DNA from 4 places in the Azoarcus sp. CIB genome. Region 2 is predicted to be linked to each of the others. Evidence: predicted binding sites of a transcription regulator. Region 2 holds the regulator's gene; each other region holds the start of a gene.
What was found. The regulator sigma-54, encoded in region 2, starts transcription at its own class of promoters, with help from an activator protein. The targets are predictions, from matches to a motif close to TGGCACGCTTNCTGCTNA.
Positions count from the first base shown of each region.

Region 1 (7,640 bases), 940 kb from region 2:
CACGCAGGATGATCGCGCAGTACAGCCCGGATTCGTTCGGCGGCAACAGCATCGCCCACATGCGCAGCGGGATGTCGATGCCTGTCGGCGAGCGGATCACGATGTCCTGGATCTTGTCGTCCTCGCCCGTCGCCGGGGTCAGCGAACATTGTCCGCGCGCTTCGCAGGCGCGGGCACACTCCGTGCCCGGGAACAAGGTCGGGCACAGTGCATCGACCACGCGCGGATTGTCGCGCCCGATCATCCGCGCGGCGGCGCTATTCATCTCGAGCACGCGGCGCGTGGCATCCAGAAACAGCACGCCTTCTTCGAGGCTGTCGAGAAACACTCTCAAGGTCGCCAGACTCGGCATCGAAATCCTCCTTCCGTTCAGACTGAACGTTCAACGTGAACGTTCAGTTGTGCTGGCGACCACATTTCAACAGCGATCGCCGCTGGGAAAAATGATTGGGATCAATCGTTTGTAGAAGGTGGCACGGTGCTGGCTATGTGAATGCACGGGGGACGTTCCGTCCCGAAGACGATCGCATGACAGGAGAATCCACCGTGCAACCAATCGCTTGGCAATTATCGCTAGTGCTGATGACGCTCGTCGCGTTCGGCTTTGCCTTTGTCGCCATCAATTCCGGCCGGCGCCAGGAAGACTACGCACCGCTGCAGCAGAGCGCCTATCGCCTGCGTACGCGGCTGTTCTGGGGGCTGGTTCTGGTCTTCGGTCCGGCCATGCTCTACACGCTGCTGGATCTGCCTTACGACGCGGCACGCGCACGCACCGGTTCGGGAGCGGTGCAGGTGGTCGAGGCGACCGGTTACCAGTGGCGCTGGGAACTGAGCCGGGATCACGTCGCCGCGGGCCAGCCGGTCGAGTTCCGCGTGACCAGCGCGGACGTCAATCACGGCTTCGGCATCTACGACGCCAATCTGCATCTGATCGCGCAGACGCAGGCGATGCCGGGCTACACGAATACGCTGCGTCACACCTTCACCGAGGCCGGAACCTACAAGGTCCTGTGCATGGAGTACTGCGGCGTCGCCCACCACAACATGATGACCGAGATCCGGGTCGTCGCGCAGTAACGGAGGACATGAACGTGGCGACCTACACCTACGAACACACCCCGGATCACGGGGCAAAGGCCGGCGTGCTGGCCTATCTCGCGACCTCCGCCGCAGTGCTGCTGCTGATGATGGTCTTCGGCCTGCTGATGCGGCTGGAGCAGGCGCAGTGGATCTCGATCGGAGCGGACCGCTTCTACGAACTGATGACGCTGCACGGCGCCGGCATGGTCGGCATCGCCGCGATCGCCGGCGCGTCGGTGATGTGGCACTTCCTGCGCCAGTACGTCGACCTGTCGTCGCGCATCTTCATCGCCAACCTCGTGCTGTTCCTTGCCGGCGTTGTGATGATCCTCGGCAGCGTGCTGATCGGACACTTCCATGGCGCGTGGACTTTCCTGTTCCCGCTGCCGGGCAAGTCGATGGGTATGTGGAGCCCCGGGGCGGCGGCGCTATTCATGGGTGGGCTGCTCGTCATCGGCGTGGGATTCCTGCTGCTGCATCTGGACATCGCCCGCGCGATCGTCGCGCGCTACGGCAACTTCGCCCGCGCGCTGGGCTGGCCGCAGCTCTTCGGCCACGACGACGGCAAGGCGCCGCCGCCGACGGTCGTCGCCAGCGCGATGGTCACGGTCGTCAATGTCATCGGTCTGGTCGTCGGCGCCAGCATCCTGACCATGATGCTGGTGAACCTCAACGTGCCGGGATTCGACATCGATCCGCTGCTGGCGAAGGGCATGATCTATTTCTTCGGCCACATCTTCATCAACGCAACGATCTACATGGCGGTGATTGCGGTCTACGAAATCCTGCCGCGCTACACGCAGCGGCCGTGGAAGTCGAACAAGGTGTTCCTCGCATCGTGGACCGCCTCGACGCTGATGGTGATGTTCATCTTCCCGCACCACCTGCTGATGGACTTCGCGTTCCCGAAATGGATGCTGGTGATGGGCCACATCATCGGCTACCTCAACACCGTGCCTATCCTGGTCGTCACCGGCTACGGCGCGCTGATGATCGTCTATCGCTCGGGCATCCGCTGGGACATGGCGTCGAAGCTGCTGTTCCTGTCGCTGTTCGGCTGGGCCGCGGGCGCGATGCCGGCCTTCATCGACGGCACGATCACGGTCAACTACGTGATGCACAACACGCTGTGGGTGCCGGGCCATTTCCACACCTACCTGCTGCTCGGCATGGTGACGATGGTGTTCGGCTTCATGTACTACCTCGGCAAGCCCGACCACGAGGCCGACGATCGGCTGATCGACCGCATCGCGTTCTGGCTCTTCACCTCGTCGGTGCTCGGCTTCACGCTGAGCTTCCTGTATTCCGGCAAGGAAAGCGTCGCCCGCCGCTACGCCGCCCATCTCCCCGAATGGGTGCCGTACGACCGCGTCGGGGCGGTGTTTGCGATGCTGGTGATCGCCTCGTCGCTGCTGTTCATCGTCCGCTTCTTCTCCCGCATCGGGCTGGCGCGGCACGACTACCAGCGCGCTCCGGTCGCACGCGCCGCCACCGCATGAGTCCCGGCACATGAGTAGCGTCGCGCGCAGCGTCGCCGTCACGGCGCTGGTGACCGTCCTCGGCAGCGGTGCCTTCTGGTGGGGCACCGACGGCTTCACCGCCTTCACTGCGGAGACCGCGCGCCGGGCGGACATCCTGCGCGCGCCGCGCCCCTTGCCCGCGGCCGTCCTCGAAGACCAGGACGGCCGCGTCTTCGGCCTCGACGACTACCGCGGACGCCTGCTCGCGGTGGAGTTCATCTACACCCGCTGCACCACGATCTGCAACAGCCTCGGCATGGCGTTCCGGCAGATTCGCGACCGTGTGCCGGCCGAAGCCCTTGGGCGCGATGTCGCGTTGCTGAGTATCAGCTTCGACCCCGAGCGCGACGATTCCCCGAGTCTCAAGGACTACGGCATCGCCCATGGCGCCGACGGCGAGCACTGGCGGCTCGCGCGGGTGCGCGATGCGGCGCAGCTGCGGGCGCTGCTGGAGGCGTTCGGTGTCGTCGTCATCGCCGACCGCTTCGGCGGCTTCGAGCACAACGCCGCGATCCACCTCGTCGGCCGCGACGGCCGGCTCGTCGAGATCAGCGATCTCGATGCGCCGCTGCAATTTGTCGCGAAGCTCGTGGAGGCACTGTGACTGCCATCGCGCCCAATCGCGGCCGTATCGGCTTCGGCGTTCTCGGCGCGCTGTACCTGTTGCTCGCCGCCACGCCCGTACGGGTCTGGCTCGAAGCGACGATGAGCGGCCACATGCTGGTGCAGATTCCACTTCTCGCCGCGATTGGCTTCGCCGCCTGTCGCCTGCTCGCGGCGCACCACCAGGAGCGGCTCCTCGCCATCGCCGGCGGCCCGATACCGCTGGTCGTGGTGGCGATCTTTGCGTCGAGCTGGTGGATGCTGCCGCGTGCGCTCGACGACGCGCTCGCGCATCCGCTCGTCGAGGTGGCGAAGTTCGTCAGTCTCCCGACCCTCGTCGGCCTGCCGCTGGCGCTCGCGTGGCGCAGGCTCGGCACCATCGGCCGCGGATTCGTGTGGACCAACTTCATCAGCATGCTGGCCGTGCTCGGCTGGCTGTACATCGCCGCGCCGCAGCGGTTGTGCAACAGCTACCTCGTCGATCAGCAGGAAAGTGCCGGATGGCTCATGATCAAGCTTGCCCTGCTGCTGTTTGCCGCGTGGCTCGGCCACCTGTTCGTCGGCGCTCACCCCGGGGGGAATCCGCGCGCCGTCCGCGGGCCGTGACAATGCATGGCCCGGCGTCGGCACGTGCCGGGCGCGCCGTTTAGCGGGGGGGCTCGATCAGGACGGCTTCGTCGAGCGTGATCTCGTCGCAGTTGTGGCCGGGGCCCGCGCGATCGCATCTTGCCGGCGATGGACGAGCACGTCGCGATCATCGACGCGAGCGGGGCGAGGAAGAACGACCCGGAGGCTTAGCAGATGGACGTTGCATCCTGTTGAACGGAGCCGCTTTCGTGGATGCGGCCGTGGGCGTGTCGATGGCGCTCGAGCGTCACCCCTGACTCGTCGCTGCCTTCCGCGAACTCACCTGCAGCCCGGCGCGCTGAAGGAAGGCCACGACACCCGCGATCTCGCGTTCCAGGTCGACGAAGGATTCGTGATCGCCGGGCAGGGTCAGGAGCTCGACCGTGCCCGGGCGCGCGGCGGCGTGGATGCGATGGGCGTCGGCCGGGGGGACGACCGTATCCTGTTCGCCGTGCACCAGCAGCACGGGGCAGTTCAGGCGGGCGATGCTGCGCAGCGGGGCAATGTCGTCGAACCGGTGCGCGATGGTGCGCTCCACGTGGCGGAGGATGTAGCGCGTCACGATCGCCGGCAGGCGCCTGCCGGCGAGCCAGCGGCCCATCATCTCCTGCGGGTGTGCGAAGGCGGCGACGCTGACGACTGCCGCAATGTCGCCGCGGCGTGCGGCGGCGAGAAGCACCGCACCGGCGCCGACGGAGTGGCCCAGCAGCGCGATGCGCCGCGGGTCGATCTCCGCGCGACCGGCGAGCCAGTCGCAGGCGTGGCTCGCGTCTTCGGCGAAGCGCGGCAGCGAGGCGAAGCTGTCGGCGTCCGAGAGTCCGTGGCAACGTGAATCGATGAGCAGCGTGGCGAAGCCGGCGCGATGCAGCGGGGCGGCCAGCGGCAGCATCATCTGCGCGTTGCCGCCCCAACCGTGCACGATCACGACGGCGGGTGCGCGGCCTGCCGTCGCGGCAGGGATCAGCCAGGCGTGAAGCTGCCTGTCGTTCGCCGTCGGGATGCGCACCGTCTCGAAGGCGAGGCCACGGGCAGCGGGTGTTTCGGTCTCGCGGATGCGCGGCGCGGCGAGGCTCGCGCCTATCGCGTGATGCACGGCGGCGCGCGCCGTGACGAGTACGGCTGCGGCACCGGCGAAAATAAAGAGGGCGGTCACGAGCGTAATGGCTGGCTCCCCGAAGCCTCGGCAATCGGTTCACGGTCTCATGGTTGTGGGATCCCGCACAATCTGGCGGCGAGAGGGATGACGCCGGGGCGTGCGGCGCAGGGGAGCGCGGGGACGTTCAGCGGAAGGCGTCGTCGAACGCGGGCGAGTGTTCGGAAAACCGAACGCTCCGAAGGGGCTTGGTTCGGATTTCCGAACGACGCCGCACAACGTGGCTACCGGCACTTCGCGGATTTCAAGGGCTGCGCGCCTTGCGCAGCGCAGCAAAAAAGCTGGCACGGCGTCTGCAATGGATATGGTCATCGGGATTATTTATCCCGTCATACCAAAGGAGACATGATGCTGCCGCGCAAGCCCCTCAATGCCACCCTCGCCGCCCTGATCACCGCCGGCGCCGTTGCCCTCGTGCCCGCCGTCGCGCAGGCCAATACGCTGCAGAAGATCAAGGACACCGGCAGCATCACGCTGGGCCACCGCGAGTCCTCGATCCCGTTCTCGTACTACGACCAGAACCAGCAGGTGGTGGGCTACTCGCAGGAGATGATGCTGAAGGTCGTCGAGGCGATCAAAGCCGAGTTGAAGATGCCGACCCTGCAGGTGCGCATGATGCCGGTGACCTCGCAGAACCGCATTCCCCTCGTGCAGAACGGCACCGTGTCGATCGAGTGCGGTTCGACCACCAACAACTCCGAGCGCGCCAAGCAGGTCGCCTTCTCGAACACCATCTTCGTCGTCGGCACGCGCCTGATGACGAAGAAGGCGTCCGGCGTGCAGGACTTCGAGCAACTCGCGGGCAAGAACGTCGTGACGACCGCCGGCACGACCTCGGAGCGCCTGCTGCGCAGGATGAACGAGGAAAAGAAGCTCGGCATGAACATCATCAGCGCGAAGGATCATGGCGAATCCTTCCTGACGCTGGAAACCGGCCGCGCGGTGGCCTTCATGATGGACGACGCGCTGCTCTACGGCGAACTCGCGAAGGCCAAGCGTCCGGCCGACTGGACCATCACCGGCACGCCGCAATCGTATGAAGCCTACGGCTGCATGATGGCCAAGGACGATCCGGCCTTCAAGAAGGTGGTCGATGCCGCGATCGCGAAGACGATGACCTCCGGCGAGGCCGAGGCGATCTATAACAAATGGTTCCTCGCGGCGATCCCGCCGAAGAACATCAACCTCGGCTTCCCGATCTCGGACGCGATGAAGACGCTCTTCAAGGCGCCGAACGACCGCCCCTTCGAGTAATCGCCCGGACCCCGACCCCACCTCAAAAATACAAAAGGCCCCGGAATGGGGCCGCTTCAGGAGACTCGAGATGCAGGTTCGCAACCACAAGGGCTGGACCGCCGGCCGCACGCTGGCGCTGATCGCCGCGCTGGCGCTGTCCAGCAGCACCGCTTTCGCCGATGCCAAGAGCAAAGTCGTCATCCTCGCCACCGGCGGCACGATCGCCGGAGCGGGGGCCACCGCCGCCAACAGCGCGACCTACCAGGCTGCCAAGGTGCCGGTCGACAAGCTCATCGCCGGCGTGCCGGAACTGGCCAACCTCGCCGACGTGCGCGGCGAGCAGGTGTTCCAGATCGCCTCGGAGAGCTTCACCAACGAGCAGCTGATGACGCTGGGCAAGCGCGTCTCGGCGCTGGCGAAGCAGGACGACGTCGACGGCATCGTGATCACGCACGGCACCGACACGCTGGAGGAGACGGCCTTCTTCCTGAACCTCGTCGTGCGCAGCGAGAAGCCGGTTGTCGTCGTCGGATCGATGCGCCCGGGTTCGGCGCTGTCGGCCGACGGCATGCTCAACCTGTATGACGCGGTCGCCGTCGCGGCAGCCAAGGACGCGCGCGGCAAGGGCGTGCTGGTGACGATGAACGACGAGATCCAGAGCGGTCGCGACGTCACGAAGGCGATCAACATCCGCACCGAGGCCTTCAAGAGCCCGTGGGGCGCGCTGGGCATGGTCGTCGAGGGCAAGAACTACTGGTTCCGTGCCCCGGTGAAGCGCCATACGACCAACTCCGAGTTCGACATCGACACGATCGAGAAGCTCGCCCCGGTCGAGGTCGCCTACGGCTACGGCAATATGAGCGACGCCGCCTACCGCGCCTTCGACAAGGCCGGCGTGAAGGCGGTGATCCACGCCGGCACCGGCAACGGTTCGGTCGCGAAGCACATCGTGCCGGTGCTGCAGGAACTGCGCGCCAAGGGCGTGCAGGTGATCCGCTCGGCGCGCGTGACCGGCGGCGGCTTCGTGCTGCGCAACGCCGAACAGCCCGACGACAAGTACGACTGGGTCGTCGCCCACGACCTCAACCCGCAGAAGGCGCGCATCCTCGCCGCGGTCGCTCTGACCCGGACGCAGGACAGTAAGGAATTGCAGCGCATCTTCTGGGAGTACTAAACCCGGCTTGAGCCGAACGCCCGGAACGCTCGTTCCGGGCTCCCGCCCCTGAAGCATCCCGTACCGCCGGCGCTGCGCGCGCCGGGGGCAGGGGACGGCTGCGCCCGCCGCAGCCGCAGGGGCCTTTTTCTCCGACGTTTCTGGAGTCTTGCATGGAATACCAATGGAATTGGGGCGTGTTTCTGCTCCCCAGCGCCGTCAATGACGGCACCTACCTCGACTGGATGATCGCCGGTCTGCAGACGAC
Region 1 covers NZ_CP011072.1:3,809,135-3,816,774, reverse strand. Annotated here, with positions in the region: gene AzCIB_RS17010 (sigma-54 interaction domain-containing protein) at 1-352, opposite strand, end outside; gene AzCIB_RS17005 (cupredoxin domain-containing protein) at 547-1,077, shown strand; gene AzCIB_RS17000 (cbb3-type cytochrome c oxidase subunit I) at 1,086-2,579, shown strand; gene AzCIB_RS16995 (SCO family protein) at 2,590-3,204, shown strand; gene AzCIB_RS16990 (hypothetical protein) at 3,201-3,809, shown strand; gene AzCIB_RS16985 (alpha/beta hydrolase) at 4,078-4,983, opposite strand; gene AzCIB_RS16980 (glutamate/aspartate ABC transporter substrate-binding protein) at 5,329-6,237, shown strand; gene AzCIB_RS16975 (type II asparaginase) at 6,308-7,393, shown strand; gene AzCIB_RS16970 (amino acid ABC transporter permease) at 7,546-7,640, shown strand, end outside.
Region 1: AzCIB_RS16980 (glutamate/aspartate ABC transporter substrate-binding protein) is a predicted target of sigma-54. The motif match lies at 5,266-5,283, and genes of this name have one in related genera.

Region 2 (7,640 bases):
CGCCGGCACCCTCGCCGCGTGGCTGCTCTACCCGCTACTGCGTGCGCCGATCTCCGAATTCGTGTTCCTCGCCCTGCTCGCGAGCTTCTTCGTCGCCGGCATCATCGCGGCCGACCGCACCGGCCGCGCCCTCGGCGCATCCGACCACGGCGCGATCGTGTGGGACGAGATCGTCGCGTTCTGGCTCGTGCTGTTCTTCGCCCCGCCCGGACTGGCGTGGCAGGCGGCCGCCTTCGTGCTTTTCCGCTTCTTCGACATCGTCAAGCCGCAGCCCATCCGCTGGGCCGACAGCCACGTCGGCGGCGGCTTCGGCGTGATGCTCGACGACCTGATCGCCGCCGGCTACGCGATCCTGGCGCTCGCGGTGCTGAAACACTTCCTGGGGTGAGCCGATGATCGACGAAGAACTGCACGCCCTGTCGCGCCGGGTCGGCGACTGGCTCGCCGCGCGCGGCGCGACCCTTGCCTGCGCGGAATCCTGCACCGGCGGCTGGGTCGCGCAGACCGTGACCGCCACCGCCGGCAGCTCCCGCTGGTTCGACCGCGGCTTCGTGACCTATTCCAACGAGGCCAAACAGGAACTCCTCGGCGTCGCCGCCGCAACACTCGCCGGCCACGGCGCCGTCAGCGAGGAAACGGTGCGCGAACTGGTCGCCGGCACCCTCGCGCACAGCCGCGCACGCTTTGCCCTCGCGGTTTCCGGCGTCGCCGGCCCGGGCGGAGGCACCGCCGCCAAGCCGGTCGGGATGGTGTGCTTCGCATGGGGCGAGCGCGACGGCGAGGTCCACAGCGAGACCGTCCGCTTCGCCGGCGACCGCACCGAAATCCGGCGCCAGGCGGTCATCCGCGCGCTCGCCGGACTGATGACATAATCATTTTTGGATCACCGCACAGGCGACCTGCAACACGCCAGCAATCTCTGTGCCATAATTCCCCAACGTTTTGAAAGGACAGGACATGGACGACAACAAGGCCAAGGCCCTCGCCGCCGCGCTCTCGCAGATCGAGAAGCAGTTCGGCAAGGGTTCGATCATGCGGATGGGCGACGGCAACGTCGAGAAGGACATCCAGACGGTCTCGACCGGCTCGCTCGGGCTCGACATCGCGCTCGGCCTCGGCGGCCTGCCGCGCGGCCGCGTCGTCGAAATCTACGGACCGGAATCGTCCGGCAAGACCACGCTGACCCTGCAGGTCATCGCCGAGATGCAGAAGCTCGGCGGCACCGCAGCCTTCATCGACGCCGAGCACGCACTCGACGTCGGCTACGCCGAGAAGCTCGGCGTGAACATCACCGACCTGCTGATCTCGCAGCCCGACACCGGCGAGCAGGCGCTCGAGATCTCCGACATGCTGGTGCGCTCGGGCGGCGTCGACATTGTCGTCATCGACTCGGTCGCGGCCCTGACGCCGAAGGCCGAAATCGAAGGTGAGATGGGCGACCAGCTGCCCGGCCTGCAGGCCCGCCTGATGAGCCAGGCGCTGCGCAAGCTCACCGCCAACATCAAGCGCACCAACACGCTGGTGATCTTCATCAACCAGATCCGCATGAAGATTGGCGTGATGTTCGGCAACCCCGAAACCACCACCGGCGGCAACGCGCTGAAGTTCTACGCCTCCGTGCGCCTCGACATCCGCCGCACCGGCGCGATCAAGAAGGGCGACGAGGTCGTCGGCTCCGAAACCCGCTGCAAGGTCGTCAAGAACAAGGTCGCGCCCCCGTTCAAGGAAGCGCACTTCGACATCCTGTACGGAGAGGGCATCTCGCGCGAAGGCGAGATCATCGACCTCGGCGTGGACAAGAAGATCGTCGACAAGTCGGGCGCCTGGTACTCGTACCAGGGCGACAAGATCGGCCAGGGCAAGGACAACACGCGCGAGTTCCTGCGCGGCAATCCGGCCCTCGCACGCGAGATCGAGAACAAGGTGCGGGTCGCGGTCGGCCTCAAGGAACTGCCGGCCGAACCCGCGCAGCCGGCAGCCGAGGCGGCCTGACGCCCCTTCCCGCGATCATGCCGGTGACGAGCCTGCGGGAACGCGCATTGCGGCACCTCGCGCGTCGCGAGCACTCGCGCGCCGAGTTGGCCCGCAAGCTCGGCCCGCACGGCTCCGCCGAGGAGATCGACGACGTGCTCGACCGCATCACCGAACTCGGCCTGCTCAGCGACCACCGCTTTGCCGAAGCCTGGGTGCGCAGCAAGGCCGCCCGCTTCGGCACCGCGCGCCTGCGGCGTGAGCTCGCCCAGCGCGGCGTCGGGCGCGACACGATAGACGCGGCGCTCGATGCCGAGACGGTCGAGGACGACGTCGACCGCGCACGCGCCGTGTGGCGCGGCAAGTTCGACGCCGCGCCGGCCGACGTGCGCGAGTGGGCGCGTCAGGCGAGATTCCTGCAAGGCCGCGGCTTTGGCACCGACGTGATCCGCAAGATATTGAAAGAGAACCCCGATGAGTCTGCTTAAGGTCGCCGGACTGCAGAAGCGCTACAAGGCCCGCACCGTCGTCCACGATGTCGGCTTCGAAGTCGGCAGCGGCGAGGTGGTCGGTCTGCTGGGCCCCAACGGCGCCGGCAAGACCACCTGTTTCTACATGATCGTGGGCCTCGTGCGCGCCGACGGCGGCGACATCCGCCTCGACGACGCCGAGCTCACGCACCTACCGGTGCACGCGCGCGCGCGCCTCGGCCTGTCCTACCTGCCGCAGGAAATGAGCGTGTTCCGCAAGCTCACCGTCGCCGAGAACATCCGCGCGGTGCTGGAGCTGCAGGGCCTGAACAGCGAACGCGTCGACGCGCGCCTCGAGGAACTGCTCGAGGAGCTGGGCATCGCCCACCTGCGCGACAACACCGCCGTGTCGCTGTCGGGCGGCGAGCGGCGCCGCTGCGAGATCGCCCGCGCGCTGGCGACCGACCCGCGCCTGATCCTGCTCGACGAGCCCTTCGCCGGCGTCGACCCGATCGCGGTGCTCGACATCCAGAAGATCATCCGCTTCCTGCGCGACCGCGGCATCGGCGTACTGATCACCGACCACAACGTGCGCGAGACGCTCGGCATCTGCAACCGCGCCTACATCATCAGCGAAGGCCGCGTGCTCGCGAGTGGACGGCCCGACGAGATCGTCGCCAACGAACAGGTTCGCCGCGTCTATCTCGGCGAGCATTTCCGCCTCTGATCCAGCCAGCGTAGTCCCATGAAACCGTCACTCCAGCTCAAGATCTCGCAGCACCTCACGCTGACGCCGCAGCTGCAGCAATCGATCAAACTGCTGCAGCTGTCGACGCTGGAGCTGAACCAGGAGCTGGAACGCTTCCTCCTCGAGAACCCCATGCTCGAGCGCGAGGACGGCGACGGCAGCGACTTTTCTCCGAGCGTCGCACAGGTTTCGCCGGGCACGACCGAGTCCGGCAGCCAGTCCGACACCCCCGCACCGAGCGAGGAGACGCGTAACGAGGCCGAGCCGGCAAACTTCGACGAGGCCGGCGAGTGGTCGAACGCGGGCAGCGGCTCGTCGAACCGCAACGATGACGACGACACCGACTTCCAGGAACTGCAGGCCGCCGGCACCAGCCTGCGCGACCACCTCGACCAGCAGGTGAGCCTGTCGCCGCTCTCCGATCGCGACCGCGCGCTGGTGCGCTTCATCATGGAGGCGCTCGACGAGGACGGCTACCTCAACCAGTCGCTCGATGAACTGCTGCCGCTGCTGCCGCCGGAACTCGAATACGACCTCGACGACCTCACGATCGCGCTGCACCACGTGCAGAACCTCGACCCGGCCGGCATCGGCGCGCGCACGCCGCAGGAATGCCTGAGCCTGCAGCTCAGGGCGATGCCGTCCTGCCCGACGCGCGACCTCGCACTGAAGATCGTCGACGAACACCTCGACCTGCTCGCCGAGCGCAACTTCCTGCGCATCAAGCGCGCCACCGGCTGCGACGACGACGCGCTGCGCGCCGCGCACGCGCTGATCTGCCGCCTCGACCCGCATCCGGGCTCACAGCACTCGGTGCAGGAGACGCGCTACATCCTGCCCGACGTCGTCGTGCGCAAAGTGCGCAACCGCTGGACGGTCACGCTCAACCCCGAGGCGATGCCCAAGCTGCGCATCAATTCCCTGTACGCCAGCATCCTGCAGCAGAACCGGGGATCGGGCGGCGCGCTCACCAGCCAGCTACAGGAAGCGCGCTGGCTGATCAAGAATGTGCAACAACGTTTCGACACTATCCTGCGGGTTTCCCAGGCGATCGTTGACCAGCAGCGGCAGTTCTTCGATTATGGCGATGTGGCGATGCGACCTCTGACGTTGAGGGAAATCGCGGACCAGCTTGAGCTGCACGAGTCGACGGTCTCGCGAGTCACGACGCAGAAATTCATGGCCACACCGCGCGGCGTGTTTGAGCTGAAGTACTTTTTCGGCAGCCACGTTGCCACCGACACCGGTGGGGCGGCATCTTCCACGGCGATTCGAGCGCTGATTCGCCAGCTGGTGGAGGCCGAAGACAGGAAGAAGCCCCTGTCCGACGCGAAAATTGCCGAATTGTTGGGCCAGCAGGGTATCGTGGTGGCACGCAGGACGATCGCGAAGTACCGCGAGTCACTCAATATCCCGCCGGTCAGCCTGCGCAAAGCGATCTGAAAGACGATCTGACAATACGAGGAAACATCATGAATCTCACCATCACCGGACATCACGTCGAAGTCACCCCCGCGATCCGCGAGTACGTCAACACCAAGCTTGATCGCGTCATCCGCCACTTCGACAACGTGACCAGCGTCAGCGTGATTCTGTCGGTGGAGAAGCTGCGGCAGAAGGCGGAAGTCACGCTGCACGTGCGCGGCAAGGACATCTTCGTCGAGAGCGAGGACGGCGACATGTACGCCGCGATCGACAGCATGACGGACAAGCTCGACCGCCAGGTCCTCAAGTACAAGGACAAGAACTACGACCACGGCCACGACACGCTGAAGCACCAGCAGCCGACCGAGCTGTGATTCTTTAATTCGCGCCGGGGGTCCGGGGTGTGTTTATAATTCGCGCGTTTTCAACCCGCGCCTGCAGCACACTCCGAGCCTCCTCCCGCACCCAACCGGCAGCGGCACGGCCCGTGTCGTGCAGGTGGTGATTCGCATGAGCCTCATCGCCGAACTCCTGCCCCCCTCGAACGTGGTCATCGATCTGGACGCCAGCAGCAAGAAGCGCGTCTTCGAACAAGCCGGACTCCTGTTCGAAAACAACCAGAGCATCGCCCGCAGCGTCGTCTTCGACAGCCTTTTTTCGCGCGAGCGCCTCGGCTCGACCGGGCTGGGCCAGGGCATCGCGATTCCGCACGGCCGCATCAAGGGCCTGAAGGAAGCCGCCGGCGCCTTCTTGCGCCTGTCCGCCCCGGTGCAATTCGACGCTCCCGACGGCCGCCCCGTCACGATGCTGTTCGTGCTGCTGGTGCCCGAACAGGCCAACGAAACCCACCTGCAATTGCTGTCCGAGCTCGCGCAGATGTTCAGCGACCGCGACTTCCGCGACCAGTTGCAGAACGCGCCCGACACCGCGGCAATCCATTCGCTGTTCGCCTCCTGGGGTCCGCATGCGGCAGACCAGCGTCGCGCGGCTGTATGACCTGCACCGCGAGCAGCTGGAGCTGACGCACGTCAGCGGCCGGCTCGACCGGATCATTTCGGTCAACGAAGAACGCATCTGGCCGGCCGACCTTGTCGGCCACCTCAACCTGATCCATCCGACGCGCATCCAGATCCTGGGCGCCGCCGAACTCTCCTGGGCGCAGCGCCATGCGGCCGAGAAGGTCGCCCACCACCTCACCGAGATCATCAGCGCGCGCCCCCCGGCCATCATCGTCGCCGACGGCTGCAACATCCCGGACATCCTGCGCGGCATCTGCGAGTACGCCGACGTCGCCCTGATCACGACGCCGCAGCCTTCCGCGAGCGTGATCGACCAGCTGCGCCTCTACATGTCGCGCGAACTGGCCGAAAAGATCTCGCTGCACGGCGTGTTCATGGACGTGCTGGGCATCGGCGTGTTCATCACCGGCAGTTCCGGCGCCGGCAAGTCCGAGCTCGCGCTGGAACTCATCTCGCGCGGCCACGGCCTCGTTGCCGACGACATCGTCGAGTTCTCGCGCATCGCGCCGACGGTGCTCGAAGGGCGTTGCCCGGAGATGCTCAAGGACTTCATCGAGGTGCGCGGCCTGGGCATCCTCAACATCCGCACGATCTTCGGCGAAACCGCGTGCCGGCGGAAGATGCGCCTGCGCCTGATCGTGCATCTGGAACGCCGCCTGCCGGGCCAGTCCGACCCCTCGCGCCTGCCGGTGCAGCGCGAGACGCAGGACATCCTCGGCGTGCCGGTGATCCGCACCACCCTGCCGGTCGCGGCCGGACGCAACATCGCGGTGCTGCTCGAAGCCGCCGTGCGCTCGACGATCCTGCAGCTGCGCGGCATCGATTCGACGCAGGAATTCATCGACCGCCAGCAGCGCTTGCTCGACGCAGACGGCGAAACCCTCTGATCGCCCGCCGCCGGCAGAGCGCTTGCCGCACTGCCGCATCGGCTGATACGCTCAGGGTCTTTGCGCCTCCCCGCGAAGGCTCCCTGATGACTGCCGCAACACCGGATTACCTGGAAAAGATCCTCAATGCCCGCGTCTACGACGTGGCCGAGGAAACACCGCTGGACCTCGCCACGAACCTCTCGGAACGCGTGCATAACCGCATTTTCCTGAAGCGCGAGGACATGCAGCCGGTGTTCAGCTTCAAGCTGCGCGGCGCGTACAACAAGATGGCGCACCTGTCGCCGCAAGCCCTCAAGCGCGGCGTGATCTGCGCCTCGGCCGGCAACCATGCGCAGGGCGTCGCGCTCTCCGCCCAGCGCATGGGGGTGCGCGCGGTGATCGTGATGCCGACCTCGACGCCGCAGATCAAGGTCGATGCGGTCAGGTCGCGCGGCGGTGAGGTGGTGCTCGCGGGCGACTCGTACTCCGACGCCTACGCCCACGCGGTCGAACTGGAGAAGACCGAGAAGCTGACCTTCGTCCATCCCTACGACGACCCGGACGTGATCGCCGGCCAGGGCACGATCGGCATGGAGATCCTGAGGGCGCACCCGGATCCGATCCACGCCGTGTTCTGCGCGGTCGGCGGCGGCGGCCTGATCGCCGGCGTCGCGACCTATATCAAGCGCCTGCGCCCGGACACAAAGATCATCGGCGTGGAGACCGTGGACGCCGACGCGATGACCCGCTCGCTCGCCGAAGGCCGACGCGTCGTGCTCGACCAGGTCGGGCTGTTCGCCGACGGCACCGCGGTGAAGCAGGTCGGCGAGGAAACTTTCCGCCTGTGCCAGCAACACGTCGACGAAATGATCCTGGTCGACAACGACGCGATCTGCGCGGCGCTGAAGGACGTATTCGAGGACACCCGCTCCATTCTCGAACCCTCGGGCGCGCTCGCGGTGGCCGGCGCGAAGGAATACGCGAAGCGCCACAACCTGCACGGCAAGAGCCTCGTCGCGGTGGCGTCCGGCGCCAACATGAACTTCGACCGCCTGCGCTTCGTCGCCGAGCGTGCCGAGGTCGGCGAGCAGCGCGAGGCGGTGTTCGCGGTGACGATCCCGGAGCGCCCGGGCTCCTT
Region 2 covers NZ_CP011072.1:4,744,941-4,752,580, forward strand. Annotated here, with positions in the region: gene AzCIB_RS21275 (phosphatidylglycerophosphatase A family protein) at 1-388, shown strand, start outside; gene AzCIB_RS21280 (nicotinamide-nucleotide amidohydrolase family protein) at 393-872, shown strand; gene recA (recombinase RecA) at 958-1,992, shown strand; gene recX (recombination regulator RecX) at 2,010-2,459, shown strand; gene lptB (LPS export ABC transporter ATP-binding protein) at 2,446-3,168, shown strand; gene AzCIB_RS21300 (RNA polymerase factor sigma-54) at 3,187-4,632, shown strand; gene hpf (ribosome hibernation-promoting factor, HPF/YfiA family) at 4,662-4,988, shown strand; gene ptsN (PTS IIA-like nitrogen regulatory protein PtsN) at 5,125-5,610, shown strand; gene hprK (HPr(Ser) kinase/phosphatase) at 5,579-6,520, shown strand; gene ilvA (threonine ammonia-lyase, biosynthetic) at 6,607-7,640, shown strand, end outside.

Region 3 (7,640 bases), 1.1 Mb from region 2:
TCTGCGGCGTGCCGTTCGACAGCACGGCCATCGGCAGGCCCAGCGCGCGCAAAGCCTTCAGCGCGCCGAGGTTCTCCGGAAAAGGCGACAGGCAGGCATACTGGTTCATCAGCTGGCGGCGGAGCGAGTCGTTCATCGCGAGGCCGAGCTTGTTGGCCGAATACACGAGCCCGTCCTCGGTGACTTCGAGGAAGGGTTTGTAGCGTCCGGACAGGGTGCGCAGGAAGGAGTACTCGATCTGCTTCAGGCGCCACAGCGCGGTCAGCGCCTCGCCTTTGCCCGGGAACAGCTGTTCCGCGAGCGCGCCCACCGAGTACACGTCGAACAGCGTGCCGTAGGCGTCGAAGGCGACTGCGCGGATGCGTTCGGAGGGTTTCATGCGGGGTTCCTGGTGTTGTCGTTCGCGCCTTGCGTGGCCGGCATCGCTGCCGGCCACGGTGGCGTCTGTCGTTCGGGCAGCGTCTCCTCCGCCCTTTGTTGAGGATGAAGTGTATTGAACTCTTGTATAGGACTGAATACTCTGTCAGGTCAATTGATCTTTTACTAAAAGTACAAAATGGATGCGTTCAAGCAGGTCGAAACCTTCGTCAGTGTCGCGACCAAGGGTAGCCTCTCGGCCGCGGCACGGGCGGAGGGCGTCACTCCCGCGGTAATCGGTCGCCGGCTCGACGCGCTGGAGCAGCGCCTGGGCGTCAAGCTCGTGACGCGCACGACGCGCAGCATCTCGCTGACTTTCGAGGGCGCGGCCTTCGTTGAGGATTGCCAGCGCATCCTCAATGATCTCGCCAATGCGGAGGCCTCGGTGAGCCTGGGGGGCGTGAAGGCGAGCGGCCATATCCGCGTGTCCGCGCCGGCCGGCTTCGGGCGGCTGCATGTCGCGCCGCTGCTGCGCGAGTTCCTGGAGATGAATGCGGACGTGTCCTGCACGCTGGACCTCACCGACCGCGTCGTGGATCTGGTGAATGAGAGCATCGATTGCGCGATCCGCATCGGTGAACTGCCGGACTCCAGCCTCGTGTCGATCCGGCTCGCGGAGAACCGGCGGGTGGTAGTCGCCAGCCCGGCCTATCTGGCGCGTCACGGGTCGCCGGCGGCGCCGCAGGATCTCGCCGGGCACAATTGCCTCTCGCTCGGCCTGCAGCGCGGCTGGCTGTTCTGCGACGAGAAGGGCGAGACGATCGCGGTGAAGGTGAGCGGGCGGCTCGAATGCAACGACGGTGCGGTGCTGCACCAGTGCGCGCTGGCCGGCGACGGGCTGGCGTGGCGTTCGCGCTGGGAAGTCGACGCCGATCTGCGGGCGGGGCGCCTGGTGACGGTGCTCGATGAGTTCGCCGCGCCGACGATGGGGATCTATGCGGTGTTTCCGCAGCGCAAGCGCCTTGCGCTACGGGTGCGCCTGTTCATCGACCACCTGAAGAACCATTACGGCCGCCCGGACTACTGGGTGTCCTCGCCGCCGTCGATCGCCGCGCCCTCGATCACCGGGCGCGCGACCTGACCGGGTCTCAGGCTGCCTGCCTGAGTTCGCGTGCAAGCGCCTTGTCGGTCTTCATGATGTGGTTCACCAGCCAGTCGCGCAGGAAACTCAGCAGTTCGGACGACAACGCCTGCCCGGCGTCGAACTGGGCCTTGTGCGCGAGCACGTCCGCGACGAGTTTTTTGTGCTGTTGCTGGTGGCGGAAGAAGTCGGGGTAATTCGCCTTCTTCATCATGTCTTCCTCGAAGCCGAAGTGGAACGCCGTGTAGCGGACCAGTTCGTCGAGGACCGCGCCGATCGCGCTGCGCTCCTCGCCGCGCTGCATCGCGGCGTTTACCGCGTTGGCGAGTTCGATCAGCTTGCGGTGCTGCGCGTCGATGTCCACGTGGCCGGTCGCCAGCGCGCCGTTCCAGGTCATGACCGGCGCGATGGCGGCGCGATTGGCGCTCTTCGCGGGTTCGAGCGTGCCGCCGAGGTGCGTGAAGAAACCCAGCCGTTGCAGCAGGCTGGTCGAGTGCGTCTCGAGCTTGGCGGCGGTACCGGCGGTCTCGCGGATGATCGCTTCGGTCTTCTCCGCCGCCGCAATCATGTTCGCCACGCCCTGAACGATCTCTTTCGCCTCGGCGCTCTCCTTGGCGGTTGCTGCGGCGAGTTCGGTAATCTTCTTCAGTGCGTCGTGCGATTGATCCTTGATCCGGCGGAGCATGTCGGCTGCGTGCTGAGCCTCCGCGACGCCGCTTTGCAGCTCGGGCGAGATCTCCGCCATCTGGGTTACCGCGGCGCTCGTATCGGACTGGATCGTCCCGATCATGCGCGTGATCTCGGCGGTCGCGGTCGCCGTGCGCTCGGCAAGCTTGCGCACCTCGTCCGCGACCACGGCGAAGCCGCGGCCCTGTTCGCCTGCGCGTGCGGCCTCGATGGCGGCATTGAGTGCGAGCAGATTAGTCTGGTCCGCGATCTCGGCGATGATGTTGGCGATGCCTCCGATCTCGCGCACGCTCGCGACCAGGGATTCGATCTGCGTGGCCGAGGTCGTCACCGATTGGACGATCCGGGTCATCTTCGCGGAGGCACGGCCGACGAACTGTTCGCCGCTGAGCGACAACTCGGCGACGTCGCGCGAGTCGGCTTCGGTGTCGGCCGCGAGTCGGGATACGAGGGTGATGTTGCGGTCGATCTCGTGGATCGCCGTCGCGACCTCGCGGTTGGTGCTGGCCTGCATTTGGAGCGTGAGCGACATTTCCGTGGTTTGTCCGGACATGCGCCGCACGTCGGCGGCCAGCTCCTGCGCGTCACGCGCAACGTCGTCGACCACGCCCCGCAACGTGCGTTGGGCGGCCACCGCGTGTCCCGAGACGCTGTCGGCAGTTGCGCCGTTATTCGTGGCCAGCGCGAGCCGGCCGCCCGCCAGCCCGCTCAGCAGGCCTACGACGTCCGGCAGGTCGCCCCCGAGCCGGCGCAGCGCGAGTGCCCGGGCGGCAACGAGAATTCCGCCGTACATGAAGCCGAGCACCAGGACGACGGCTGCGGCGTACGGTGCGAGCGCCGGGATGAAGTGCAGGCTCGCCGCGGCCGCGGAGCTCAGCAAAACCGCTAGGATTGCGGGAAACAGCAGACAGGTGCCGATTTGCGGAGTCTTCGCCATGGCATTCGATCCAGAGGGTAAGTAACAGAAAGTTACGGGCGCAGTATATCTTTTGTTATATCCATGCCGTCGACCCCGTATTTTCCCTACGTTGTTCGAATGTGGCGGGGTACTTGTACGATCCCAAACCCTGCGGTATATTCCCGGCTCTTCGCCGTTGTAGCTCAGTTGGTAGAGCAACTGATTCGTAATCAGTAGGTCGAGTGTTCGATTCACTTCAACGGCACCACTGATTCAAACAAAAGGCCAGCCCCTCGGGGCTGGCCTTTTGCTTTCCGGCTGCCGTATGCCGGTGTGGCGCGCGACCCAGCACGCGGTTTGCTCCCGGTATCCCGTGGCGTCGTCGGTGGTTCCCCCGACCTGACACACGTTACCATTGGACCGTTAGTCATCACGGTGGTGACGGTGGTCATCGATTCGGAAAGGAAAGGGAAGGGAATGTTCGGAGACTGCGAGCGCGAGCTCACGCATACGCGCCAGATCACGTGCCGCGCCTATCGGCGCAAGGATGGCCTGTGGGAAATCGAGGCGACAGTGGTGGACGAGAAGGGTGAGGACGTCCCGTTCCGTTCGCGCGAGCCGGTGCGTGCCGGTGAGTTCATGCATCACATGGGCATCAATTTTCTGATCGACGACAATTTCACGATCCTCGACGTACGGGCCGCGATGCTGGTGACGCCGTGGACATTGTGTCGCGGGGCGGTGGATGCCTACCGCCGCCTGATCGGGCTGCAGATCGGGCCGGGCTTCGGGCGGCAGATTCGCGAGCGCATCGGCAGCGAACAGGGATGCGTGCATCTCAGCGACCTGATCACGCAGGTCGGCAATACCTATACGCAGGCTTCGTGGCCCGAGCGCGTGGCGCGGCAGATCGCCATTGACCCGGATCCGCGGCGCTGGCCGGATTCGCGCGCGGTGGCCTTCGTCGGCGAGTGCCTCGCGTGGAAGCGCGACGGCGACCCGCTACGGCAGGAATATCCGGAACTCGCCGGCGAGTGAGGCGGTGCCGGAGCGGGTGGCAGCGCAGGGGCGCGGCTGCGGTAGCCCGGCGCTGACGGCAGAACGCCTACCAGGGCAGCGTGTTTCCCTCGTGGTCGACGAAGCGACATTCGTTCCGGCCGGCGGCCGCTTCGACGACCTCGACCAGGCCCGTGACGCTTTGCTCCACGCTCAGCGGGGCCTCGTCTCCGCCCATGTCCGTGCGCACCCAGCCCGGATGCAGGGCCAGCAGGCTGAAATCGCGCGATTCGCCGAGGTCTGCCGCCCAGTGGAGCAGCATGCTGTTCAGTGCCGCCTTGCTGGCGGAGTACAGGGGCATGTTCGCGCCGACGCTCAGCTGCAGACTGCCCATAATTGAGCTCGTGAAGGTCAGCACGCCGCCGGTCCGCAGAAGCGGTCGCAGCGCGCGGGCGAGGCGCAGTGGTGCAACGGCATTGCTGAGGAACAGCAGGGCAATGTCGGTCTCGCCGATGCTGGCGAGGTCCCGTTCGCGTGGACCGGAAATGCCGGCGTTGAGCAGCACGCGGTCGAGCTGCATATCCTTGAACGCCGCGGCGATACGTTCCGGCGTCGCCGGAGCGTTGAGGTCGCACGCGGTGAGCTGCAAGCGCTCGCCATATTGGCGGGCTAGATCGGATAGTCCGGGGGAGGCGGCCGGATCGCGCACGAGAGCGAACACCCGGTCTCCGCGCGCCAGGTAGGCGCGGACCAGACCCAGACCGATGCCACGCGAGGCGCCGGCGACGACAACGTTGAGCATGCAGGTTTCCTTCGATGGGTCGCCGGAGTGTAGCACTGCGGGCGTGGAGATACGGTGCGTCGCCATCGCGGTTACGGGACCGCGATCTATGTGCTCGAAGGTCGCGTCGAGAAGCGCTTCGGGCCCGGTCTGCGCGAACGGGTCGTGAGCAGTGCGGGCAATTTTTTCCTACGATGAGGTCTACCCACCCGTGAGGAGCCGGTTCGGGCTGCGGCGCACCCGGGCGGGGGCGGGCTGCATCGTGGTGCATTGCATGGCGATGCACATTGATTGGGCGGCTGTCGCACCGATGCGGTGCGGTTTCGTGCGAAAGTCGCTAGATCCGCACGGAATGGTGCGTTTCTTGTGGGGAATTTCACCCTGGCATGGTCTTCGCTGATGTCCGATGAATCGCAACCGGATCGAATCATCATGACGACGCTGTTTTTCGACGAAATGCACGACGCGGACGCGAAGACGCGCCCGCACTATGGTCCGTTCGAAACCTGGGCGCGCGGGTTGTCGCCGGACGTGATGGTGCGCAAGCGCGCCGAGGCGGATCTCGCGTTTCGCCGACTGGGTATCACCTTCGCCGTGTATGGCGAGGAGGCGGGTACCGAGCGGTTGATTCCCTTCGACACCATCCCGCGCATCATCCCCAATGCGGAGTGGAAGACGCTGCGCGCCGGATTGAAGCAGCGCGTGAAGGCGCTGAACATGTTCCTCAACGACATCTACAACGGACAGGACATCCTGCGTGCCGGGAGGATTCCGGCCGAGGAGGTGCTCGATAACGCGCAGTTCCGTCCGGAGATGAAGGGTTTCAAGGTGCCTAACGGCATCTATGCCCACATTGCGGGGGTTGACGTCGTGCGCGCGGGGGCGGGGGAGTTCTACGTGCTGGAGGACAACCTGCGCGTGCCCTCGGGCGTGTCCTACATGCTGGAGAACCGCAAGATGATGATGCGGCTTTTCCCAGAGCTGTTCGCGCACCAGAAGATCGCGCCGGTGGAGCATTACCCCGATCTGCTGCTGGAAACGCTGCGCGCGGTGGCACCGGCCGGCGTGGATGACCCGACCGTGGTCGTGATGACGCCGGGCGCATTCAACTCGGCCTATTTCGAGCATTCCTTCCTGGCCCAGCAGATGGGCGTCGAGCTGGTCGAGGGGCGCGACCTCTTCATCGATCACGACGCGGTCTACATGCGCACGACGCGTGGCCCGAAGCGCGTCGACGTGATCTACCGCCGCATCGACGACGATTTCCTCGATCCGCAGGCCTTCCGAGCCGATTCGATGCTGGGTGTGCCGGGCTTGCTGAAGGCCTACCGCGCGGGACGCGTGACGCTGTGCAATGCGATCGGCACGGGGGTGGCCGACGACAAGTCGATCTACCCTTACGTGGGTGAGATGGTGCGCTTCTATCTGGGCGAGGAGCCGATCCTCAACAACGTGCCGACGTGGCGCTGCCGCGAGAAGGACGACCTGCGCTACGTGCTGGACCATCTGTCCGAACTCGTCGTGAAGGAGGTGCATGGCGCGGGTGGTTACGGGATGCTGGTCGGGCCGGCTGCGACGAAGGCCGAGATCGAGCAGTTCCGCGCGGTGTTGGTCGCCCATCCGGACAAGTACATCGCGCAGCCGACGCTGGCGCTGTCGACCTGCCCGACCTACGTGGACTGCGGCATCGCGCCGCGGCACATCGATCTGCGGCCCTTCGTGCTCTCGGGCAAGGAGGTTTCGCTGGTGCCGGGGGGGCTGACGCGGGTCGCGCTGCGCGAGGGCTCGCTAGTGGTCAATTCCTCGCAAGGCGGGGGGACGAAGGACACCTGGGTGCTGGAGAACGGCCATGCCGAGCCGCACCGCTGAGCCCGTCCGCCCTCGCATGCAGATAACCGCCGCCGCATCGGAGCCCGAATCATGCTGAGCCGCACCGCCGATCATCTCTACTGGATGGCGCGTTATTCCGAGCGCGCCGAGAACCTTGCGCGCCTGCTGGATGTGACCTACCAGATGTCGCTGGTCCCGCACGAGCCGGAGACCGAGCGCAGCAGCTGGAATGCGATCATCGCGCTGAACAGTCTCGAATTGGCGTACTCGAAGCGCCACGACGAGGTCACCGCATCGCAGGTGCTGCATTTCATGGTGCGCGACGAGACGCATCCGTCATCGATCTACAGCTGCCTGCGCGCGGCGCGCGAAAATGCCCACGCGGTGCGCGGCACGCTGACCGCGGAGATGTGGGAGACGATCAACGAGACCTGGTTGCAGCTGCGCGACCAGAGCTTCGACGAGATCTACGCGGGCGGAGTCGCGGCCTTTTTCGATTGGGTGAAGCAGCGCGCCTCGCTGCTGCGCGGGGCAATGTTCGGCACGATGCTGCGTGACGAGGCCTTCGAGTTCATCCGCCTGGGTGCCTTGCTGGAGCGTGCCGATAACACCGCGCGCATTCTCGACGTGAAGTACCACAGCCTGCCGGGGGCGCAACAGAGCCAGGCCGACGACCTCGTCGATGCCACCGATTTCTATCATTGGGGTGCGCTGCTGCGCTCGGTGTCGGCCTTCGAGGTGTATCGCAAGGTCTATCGCGACGTGATCACGCCCGAGCGCGTCGCCGAATTGCTGATCCTGCGCGAAGACCTGCCGCGCGCGCTGCATTCGTGCATGGAGGGGGTGGTCGGGATTCTCGACAAGGTCCGCAACAGCCGGTCCGACGAGACCGTGCGACGTGCCGGGCAACTGTTCGCGACGCTGCGTTACGGGCGCATGGACGACATCTT
Region 3 covers NZ_CP011072.1:3,652,516-3,660,155, reverse strand. Annotated here, with positions in the region: gene AzCIB_RS16280 (haloacid dehalogenase type II) at 1-379, opposite strand, end outside; gene AzCIB_RS16275 (LysR family transcriptional regulator) at 557-1,498, shown strand; gene AzCIB_RS16270 (bacteriohemerythrin) at 1,506-3,122, opposite strand; tRNA gene AzCIB_RS16265 (tRNA-Thr) at 3,276-3,351, shown strand; gene AzCIB_RS16260 (DUF2889 domain-containing protein) at 3,561-4,121, shown strand; gene AzCIB_RS16255 (SDR family oxidoreductase) at 4,189-4,881, opposite strand; gene AzCIB_RS24915 (cupin domain-containing protein) at 4,936-5,058, shown strand; gene AzCIB_RS16250 (circularly permuted type 2 ATP-grasp protein) at 5,293-6,729, shown strand; gene AzCIB_RS16245 (alpha-E domain-containing protein) at 6,781-7,640, shown strand, end outside.
Region 3: AzCIB_RS16250 (circularly permuted type 2 ATP-grasp protein) is a predicted target of sigma-54. The motif match lies at 5,243-5,260, and genes of this name have one in related genera.

Region 4 (7,640 bases), 1.3 Mb from region 2:
GCTCTTCGTGTTGAAGACCTGGCCGACGTTCTCGATCTGTACGATCTTCTTCATGATGTCTCCTCCGCCGCTCAGCGGTTTTCGTAGTTGAAGCGTCGCGCCACCAGCATCAGCGCCTGCTCGAGGATCAGGCCGACGATGCCGATCACGAAGATCGCGATGATGATGTGCTCGACCTTGAGGTTGTTCCACTCATCCCACACCCAGAAGCCGATGCCCACGCCGCCCGTCAGCATCTCGGCCGCGACGATCACCAGCCACGCCGTGCCGATCGACAGGCGGATGCCCGTCAGCATGTAGGGCAGCACCGCCGGGAACAGGATCTTCGTGAACACCTTCCATTCGGAGAGATTCAGCACCCGCGCGACGTTGAGGTAGTCCTGCGGCACGCGCGTCACGCCCTGTGCGGTGTTGAGGATCATCGGCCAGATCGAGCAGATGAAGATCGTCCAGGTCGCCGCCGGGTCGGCGCGCTGGAACACCAGCAGGCCGATCGGCAGCCACGCGAGCGGGCTCACCGGCCGCAGCAGGCTGATGATCGGGTTCATCATCTGCGACAGCACCGCGAAGCGCCCCAACAGGAAGCCCGCCGGGATGCCCACCAGCGCCGCGATGCCGAAGCCGATTGCCACGCGCTGCAGCGAGGCCAGCACGTTCCAGCCGATGCCCTGGTCGTTGGGCCCGACGCGGTAGAACGGATCGGCAAAGATCACCACCGCGGCGTCCCAGGTCTTGCCCGGCGTCGGGATGCCGCCGCCGTTCATCGTCGCCAGATGCCACAAGCCGATCAGCAACGCGAGCCCGGCCAGTGGCGGCAGCACTGCCGCCGCCAGCGCGCGCAGCCAGCCGCCCAGGCGCGCACCTGCGCCCCCTCCCGGCACTGCCGCGGGCGCCTCGGCCGCCACCACCTTCACCGTCCCGTCCTTGCCGCGCGCCGCGAGCACCGCGCGCAACCCCCTGACTTCCGCGGTCCCGGCGTCGTTCCGGTCCGCCACCACTGCCAGCGTCATCGCCGCCTCCTCCCGCTCAGGCCCTGACCTTGAACGAACCCGCGTACTTCTTCGGATCCTTGCCATCCCACACCACGCCGTCGATCAGCTTGTGGCTGCGCATGTCGCTCTTGGGCAGCGGCACGTTCGCCGCCGTCGCCGCCTGCTTGTAGATATCGATGCGGTTGATCTGCTTCGCCACGGCGAGGTAATCGACGTCGCGATCGAGCAGTCCCCAGCGCCGATGCTGCGTCAGGAACCACATGCCGTCGGTGAGGTAGGGGAAGTTCACCGCGCCGTCGTTGTAGAACTTCATGTAGTTCGGGTCGTCCCAGCTCTTTCCAAGGCCGTTGGAATAGCGGCCGAGCATGCGCTCGAGGATCACGTCCATGTCCGTGTTGATATAGGACTTCTGCGCCACCGTCTCGGCGGTCGTACGGCGGTTCGGCAGCGAGGCGTCGATCCAGCGCCCGGCCTCGAGGATCGCCGCCGTCAGCGCGCGCGCCGCGTTCGGATGCTTGGCGACCCAGTCGGCTGTCGTGCCGAGCACCTTCTCCGGATGATCGGTCCAGATGTCCTGCGTCGTCACCGCGGTGAAGCCGATCTTGTCCATGATCGCGCGGTTGTTCCACGGCTCGCCGACGCAGAAACCGTCCATGTTGCCCACGCGCATGTTCGCGACCATCTGCGGCGGCGGCACGGTGATGACCTTCACGTCCTTCAGCGGATTGATGTCATGCGCGGCCAGCCAGTAGTACAGCCACATCGCGTGCGTGCCGGTCGGGAAGGTCTGCGCGAAGGTGTACTCGCCCGGCTTCGCGGTGATCAGCTTCTTCAGCCCCGCGCCGTCCGTGACGCCCTGCTCCTTCAGCTTGTTCGCGAGCGTGATCGCCTGGCCGTTGTGGTTCAGGTTCATCAGCACCGCCATGTCCTTCTTCGGCCCGCCGATGCCCAGATGCACGCCATACACGAGGCCGTACAGCACGTGCGCAGCGTCGAGCTCGCCGGATACGAGCTTGTCGCGCACCGACGCCCAGCTCGCTTCCTTGGTTGGGATGATCTTGATGCCGTACTTCTCGTCGAACTTCTGCACCGCGGCCATCACCACCGACGAGCAGTCGGTCAGCGGAATGAAGCCGACGCGGATCTCTTTCTTCTCCGGCGCATCCGACCCGGCCGCCCACACGCTGCTGCTCGCCCCCAGCCCTGCAGAACCCATCATCGCCGCTCCCGAAAGCGCCATCGTCCGCCGCATGAAGTCGCGCCGCGTGATGCCATTGTCGTCGAATGCACTCATCTTCATCTCCCTGCAGGCCAGAAAAACAAAAACGGCGCTCACCGCCCGCGCAACAAGTACCGCGGGGATGGACGCCGTTGTCCGTAGCTTGCACCAGTCCCTGCTTTGGAACCGGTCAATCCGCTGTCGAACCGCCGTTGATTCGACTCAGGACTCGTTTAGCAGATGCCATGCCAGGCACCGCAAACGACGCCAGACACCCTTATCGGCAAGGGTTTCGGTAGCAACGAGGCATGATGGAACATGCGGCGGGAACGCATGGCGGCCGCACTATTGCAGTGCACAACCAAGGGCTATTGCACCAATCGCGAGCGGACTTCGGCTTGATTCGGGGAATTTCGCCCGTTCGGGCGAGGGGCGACGGACAGGCCGCCGGGACTGTGCACAAGCCCTGCTACAGCAGGTACTTCGCCATGTCGATGAGATCCTGCGCGACGGCCGCCATCGGTTTCGCGCGTTCCATCGCGAGCTTGCGCAGGGCGGCGTAGGCCTCGGCCTCGTCCATCCCGCGCGATTTCATCAGCAGGCCCTTGGCACGGTCGATCAGCTTGCGCTCGGAAAGCTTCTTCGTCGCCGCGGCAAGCTCGCTGCGCAAGGCCTGATGCTCCGCGAAACTGGCCACGGCGACGTCGATCACGGGCTTCAGGCGCCCGGGATCCAGCCCGTCGACCACGTAGGTCGACACGCCCGCCTTCACCGCGGCGCGAATCGTCTCCTCGTCGCCTTCCTGCGCGAAGATGATCACCGGGCGCGGCATTGCCGCGTTCATCACCGCGAGGTTCTCCAGCGTATCGCGCGACGGCGAATCGGTCTCGATCAGGATCACGTCCGGCCGGATCGACTCGATCTGCGCGCTCAAATCCGAAGATGAAGCCAGCACGGCGGCCACCTGGTGACCGGCGAGCGCCAGCCCGGCACAGATTTCGGCCGCCCGGGCACGGGATTCATCGATGACGAGTACGCGCAGCATGGTGAAATCTATGCAAGATTCGCGCCGCCGCGAACCGGAACAAGAATGGTCTAGATTAGCGGACGGCACGAAACGGTCCGTGGGGAACGCCCTGCGGCGCGTCCCCGAAAGGCCGCGTTCAGCCGCCGCGCTGGCGCCGCGCCTCGAACAGGCAGATTCCGCTCGCGACCGACACGTTGATGCTCTCGACGGTACCGAGCATCGGGATCTTCGCCAGTTCGTCGCAGGTCTCGCGCGTCAGTCGGCGCAGCCCCTCGCCTTCGGCGCCCATCACCCACGCGACCGGCCCCTTCTGGTCGATCTCGTACAGCGACTTCTCCGCCTCGCCCGTCGCGCCGACGACCCACACGCCGGCCTCCTGCATCTCGCGCAGCGCGCGCGCGAGGTTGGTCACCGTAATGTAGGGCACCGAATCGGCCGCGCCGCTCGCGACCTTCACCGCGGTCGCGTTGAGCCCCACGGCACGATCCTTCGGCGCCACCACCGCGTGCGCCCCGGCCGCATCCGCCACACGCAGGCAGGCGCCGAGGTTGTGCGGATCCTGCACGCCGTCGAGCACCAGGATCAGTGCATTCTCTTCCAGCACGTCGAGCACGTCGGCGAGCTTGATGTCGCGGCTGCGCGCATCGACGCGCGCGATCACGCCCTGATGCCGGCGCGTGCCGACCATGCCGTCGAGCCGGTCCGCCTCGGCCTGGATGATGCGCACCTTCTGCGCCTCGGCCAGCCGCTGCACGTCCTTCGAGCGCGCGTCGGTGCGGGCGGACGACAGATACAGCTCGAACACCGCCTCCGGGTCGCGGCGCAGCTTGCCCAACACGGAATGGAAGCCATAGATCAGGCGCGACTCCGCGCGCCCTGCTGCGGGCGCCTCGGCATGCTCCGCCTGCTGCGGGCGGGAACGGTTTGTGGGTTTGTTAGCCACGGCGTTTCACCTTCCTCGTAGATGCTGCAGTTTCAGTTTTCGGCTCGGCTGCCTTCTCCGCCTTCGGAGCCTTCTCCGCCTTCGGAGCCTTCTCCGCCTTCGGAGCCTTCTCCGCATTTGGAGCCTTGTCCGCCTTCGGAGCCGTGCTCGTCTTCGTCACCTTGGCGGTCTTGGCAAGTTTGCGGGCCGTCGTTTCCCCGGTTGCCTTTTTCGCGCCGGTGACCTTGACCGGTGCCGCCGGCTCGGCGACCTGGGCGACCTTCTTCGTCGCACCGGCGACCTTCGTCGGCTTCGTCTCGGCTACCTCAGACTTCGCCCTGGCCCTCCCGGCGCCCTTGCCCGGCGCTGCGGGCGCTACTTCGGGGGCCGCTACGACGGCGGTCTTGCGCGTCGTCCGTGACTTCTTCACCGGCACGACGGACACTTCGGGCGCCACAGCGGGCGCGGCCGTCGTCTTCCGGCCGCCTTTGGCCTTCGGCGCTGCCGCGACCGGAGCCGCGGTCGCGACCGCTGCCTTCGGTACAGCCTTCGCTGCAGTGGCCTTGTCCTTCGCCGTTTTCCCGGCCCGTTCGGTCGCGCGCGGCGCGCCTTCGATCAGGCGGAAGTCGATCTTGGTCGTTTCCAGATCGACCCGCACGACCTGCACCCGCACGCGGTCCGACAAGCGGAAACGCGCACCCGTGCGCTCACCGGCGAGCTCATGGCGCGTCTCGTCGAAGTGGAAGTAGTCGCTGCCGAGCTCCGAAATATGGACCAGCCCCTCGATGAAAATGTCGTCGAGGGCGACGAAGAGGCCGAAGGGTACCACCGCCGACACGCTGCCGGTGAATTCGGCGCCGACCTTGTCCTGCATGTAGTAACACTTCAGCCACGCAACCACATCGCGCGTCGCCTCGTCCGCGCGCCGCTCGGTCGCCGAGCAGTGCAGGCCGATCTCGTCCCAGTCGCCGGCCTCGTAGGTACGGCTCTCGAGCGCGGCCTTGATCGAGCGATGCACCAACAGGTCTGGGTAACGCCGGATCGGCGACGTGAAGTGGGTATACGCCTCGTACGCGAGGCCGAAGTGGCCCACATTGTCCGGGCTATACACGGCCTGACGCAGCGAACGCAGCATCACCGTCTGCAGCAGCTGCGCGTCCGGGCGGTCCTTCACCGTCTCCAGCAACTTCGCGTAGTCGCCCGCCTTGGGCTCGTCCCCGCCGCTCACGCCGAGGCCAAACTCGGCCAGGAAGCCGCGCAGCTTCTCGAGCTTGCCCGGCGTCGGACCTTCATGAACGCGGTACAGCGCGGGATGCTCGCGTTCCTGCAGGAACTCCGACGCACACACGTTGGCTGCGAGCATGCATTCCTCAATCAGGCGATGCGCATCGTTGCGCACCTCCGCGACGATGCGCTCGATCTTGCCCTCGGCGTCGAAGATCATGCGCGTCTCGGTCGTCTCGAAGTCGATCGCGCCGCGCTTCGCGCGCGCCTTCAGCAGCACGCGGAAGAGCTTGTCGAGGTTCTCGAGATGCGGCAGCAATTCGCCCACCGCGTCGCGCGCCGCCGCATCCTTGTCGTATAGCGCCGCAGCCACCTGCGTGTAAGTCAGACGCGCGTGCGAGAACATCACCGCCGGGTAGAAGCGATACGCTTTGATGTCCCCCGTCGGCCCGACGCTCATGTCGCACACCATGCACAGGCGCTCGACCTGCGGATTGAGCGAGCACAGACCATTACTGAGCTTCTCGGGCAGCATCGGGATCACGCGGCGCGGGAAATACACCGAGTTGCCGCGTTCCTGCGCCTCGTCATCGAGCGCGCTGCCGGGCTGCACGTAATGCGAGACGTCCGCGATCGCGACGATCAGACGGTAACCGCGCCCCTGGCGCTCGCAGTACACCGCGTCGTCGAAGTCCTTCGCCGTTTCGCCGTCTATCGTCACCAGCGGCAGCTTCGTGATGTCCTCGCGCCCCGCCCAATCCTTCTTGCGCACGGTAGCCGGCAATTTGCGCGTCTCGGCCTTCGCCTCGGACGAGAACTCGAAGGGCAACTCGTGCTTGCGCAGCGCGATCTCGATTTCCATGCCCGGATCCGCATAGTTGCCGAGCACCTCGATCACGCGTCCGATCGGTTGCGCGACCTTGGTCGGCTGTGCGATCAGTTCGACCGTGACCACCTGGCCCGGCTGGGCCTTCTTGCCCCCCGGCGCAACCAGGATGTCCTGCGCGATACGCCGGTTTTCCGGCACCACCACCTGCACCCCATGCTCGTTGAGCACGCGGCCGACGATGCGCGTATTCGCGCGCTCCAGAACTTCCACGACCTTGCCTTCGGGACGTCCGCGCCGGTCCGTGCCCGTGACGCGGATGATCACGCGATCGCCGTGCAGCACCTCGCGCATCTCCTTCGGCCCGAGGAACACGTCGGGCTGACCGTCGTCGCGGATCAGGAAGCCGAATCCGTCGGCATGCCCCGACACGCGTCCGCGGATCAGGTCCGCCTTGTTCGGGAGCAGATAGGCGTCGCGGCGGTTGCGCAACAGTTCGCCGTCGCGCTGCATCGCCCGCAGGCGCCGCTCGAACAGTCCCGTTTCCTCGCCACTCACGTCGAGTGCGGCACACAGTTCCTGGAAAGTCATCGGCACGCCCTGCTCGGCGAGCGTCTGTTCGACATACTCGCGACTCGGCAGAGGATGCTCGTAGCTGGCCGACTCGCGCTCGTAGAACGGATCGGCGCGGCGGATGGGGCTGGGTTCGCGGGGGCTGGCGGAAGTTGCCGCCGTGGTCGTTTTCCCTTTTTCTTTTTTCATTGCTTTACTCGTTGACATTCAAAATTTGGCGCTTATAATGCGCGGCTCTTGCCCAGATGGCGGAATTGGTAGACGCACTAGTTTCAGGTACTAGCGCTGCGAGGCGTGGAGGTTCGAGTCCTCTTCTGGGCACCAGTTCTACATGAAAGCCGACCTAGTGTCGGCTTTTTTGTTGCCCGCTTCCCGGACATTTTGTCCGCGCTGCGGGCTTGATCGAAAGGCTGCGCGGCGCCGCTATTGCGCTTGGCCTCTCGCAAAGTTGTCGCTATAATGCACCCTCTTGCCCAGATGGCGGAATTGGTAGACGCACTAGTTTCAGGTACTAGCGCTGCGAGGCGTGGAGGTTCGAGTCCTCTTCTGGGCACCAGATCCAAGCAAAAGCCGGTCGAAAGACCGGCTTTTGCTTTTTGTGCTTCCCGCGCGAAACGGTCGCAACCGCAAACCGTGCATCCCGCCCCGCGAGCGGCGATGCTGCCCGACGGCGCACCAGCCGGAATCGGCCGGTGCGCCGGGCCGGTCGGAGCCGGCCCCAGGTCGTTCAGCGTTTCCGTACCGGTCAAGCCCGCTCAGGCTCCGAACGGATGGCGGCGCAGGATGGTCTCGTCGCGCTCCGGACCGGTCGAGATCACGTCGATCGGGATCTCGATGATCTCCTCGATGCGGTGCAG
Region 4 covers NZ_CP011072.1:817,254-824,893, reverse strand. Annotated here, with positions in the region: gene AzCIB_RS03665 (ABC transporter ATP-binding protein) at 1-54, opposite strand, end outside; gene ntrB (nitrate ABC transporter permease) at 72-1,010, opposite strand; gene AzCIB_RS03655 (CmpA/NrtA family ABC transporter substrate-binding protein) at 1,027-2,211, opposite strand; gene AzCIB_RS03650 (ANTAR domain-containing response regulator) at 2,681-3,256, opposite strand; gene rlmB (23S rRNA (guanosine(2251)-2'-O)-methyltransferase RlmB) at 3,375-4,097, opposite strand; gene rnr (ribonuclease R) at 4,174-6,972, opposite strand; tRNA gene AzCIB_RS03635 (tRNA-Leu) at 7,023-7,107, shown strand; tRNA gene AzCIB_RS03630 (tRNA-Leu) at 7,255-7,339, shown strand; gene AzCIB_RS03625 (adenylosuccinate synthase) at 7,539-7,640, opposite strand, start outside.
Region 4: AzCIB_RS03655 (CmpA/NrtA family ABC transporter substrate-binding protein) is a predicted target of sigma-54. The motif match lies at 2,445-2,462, and genes of this name have one in related genera.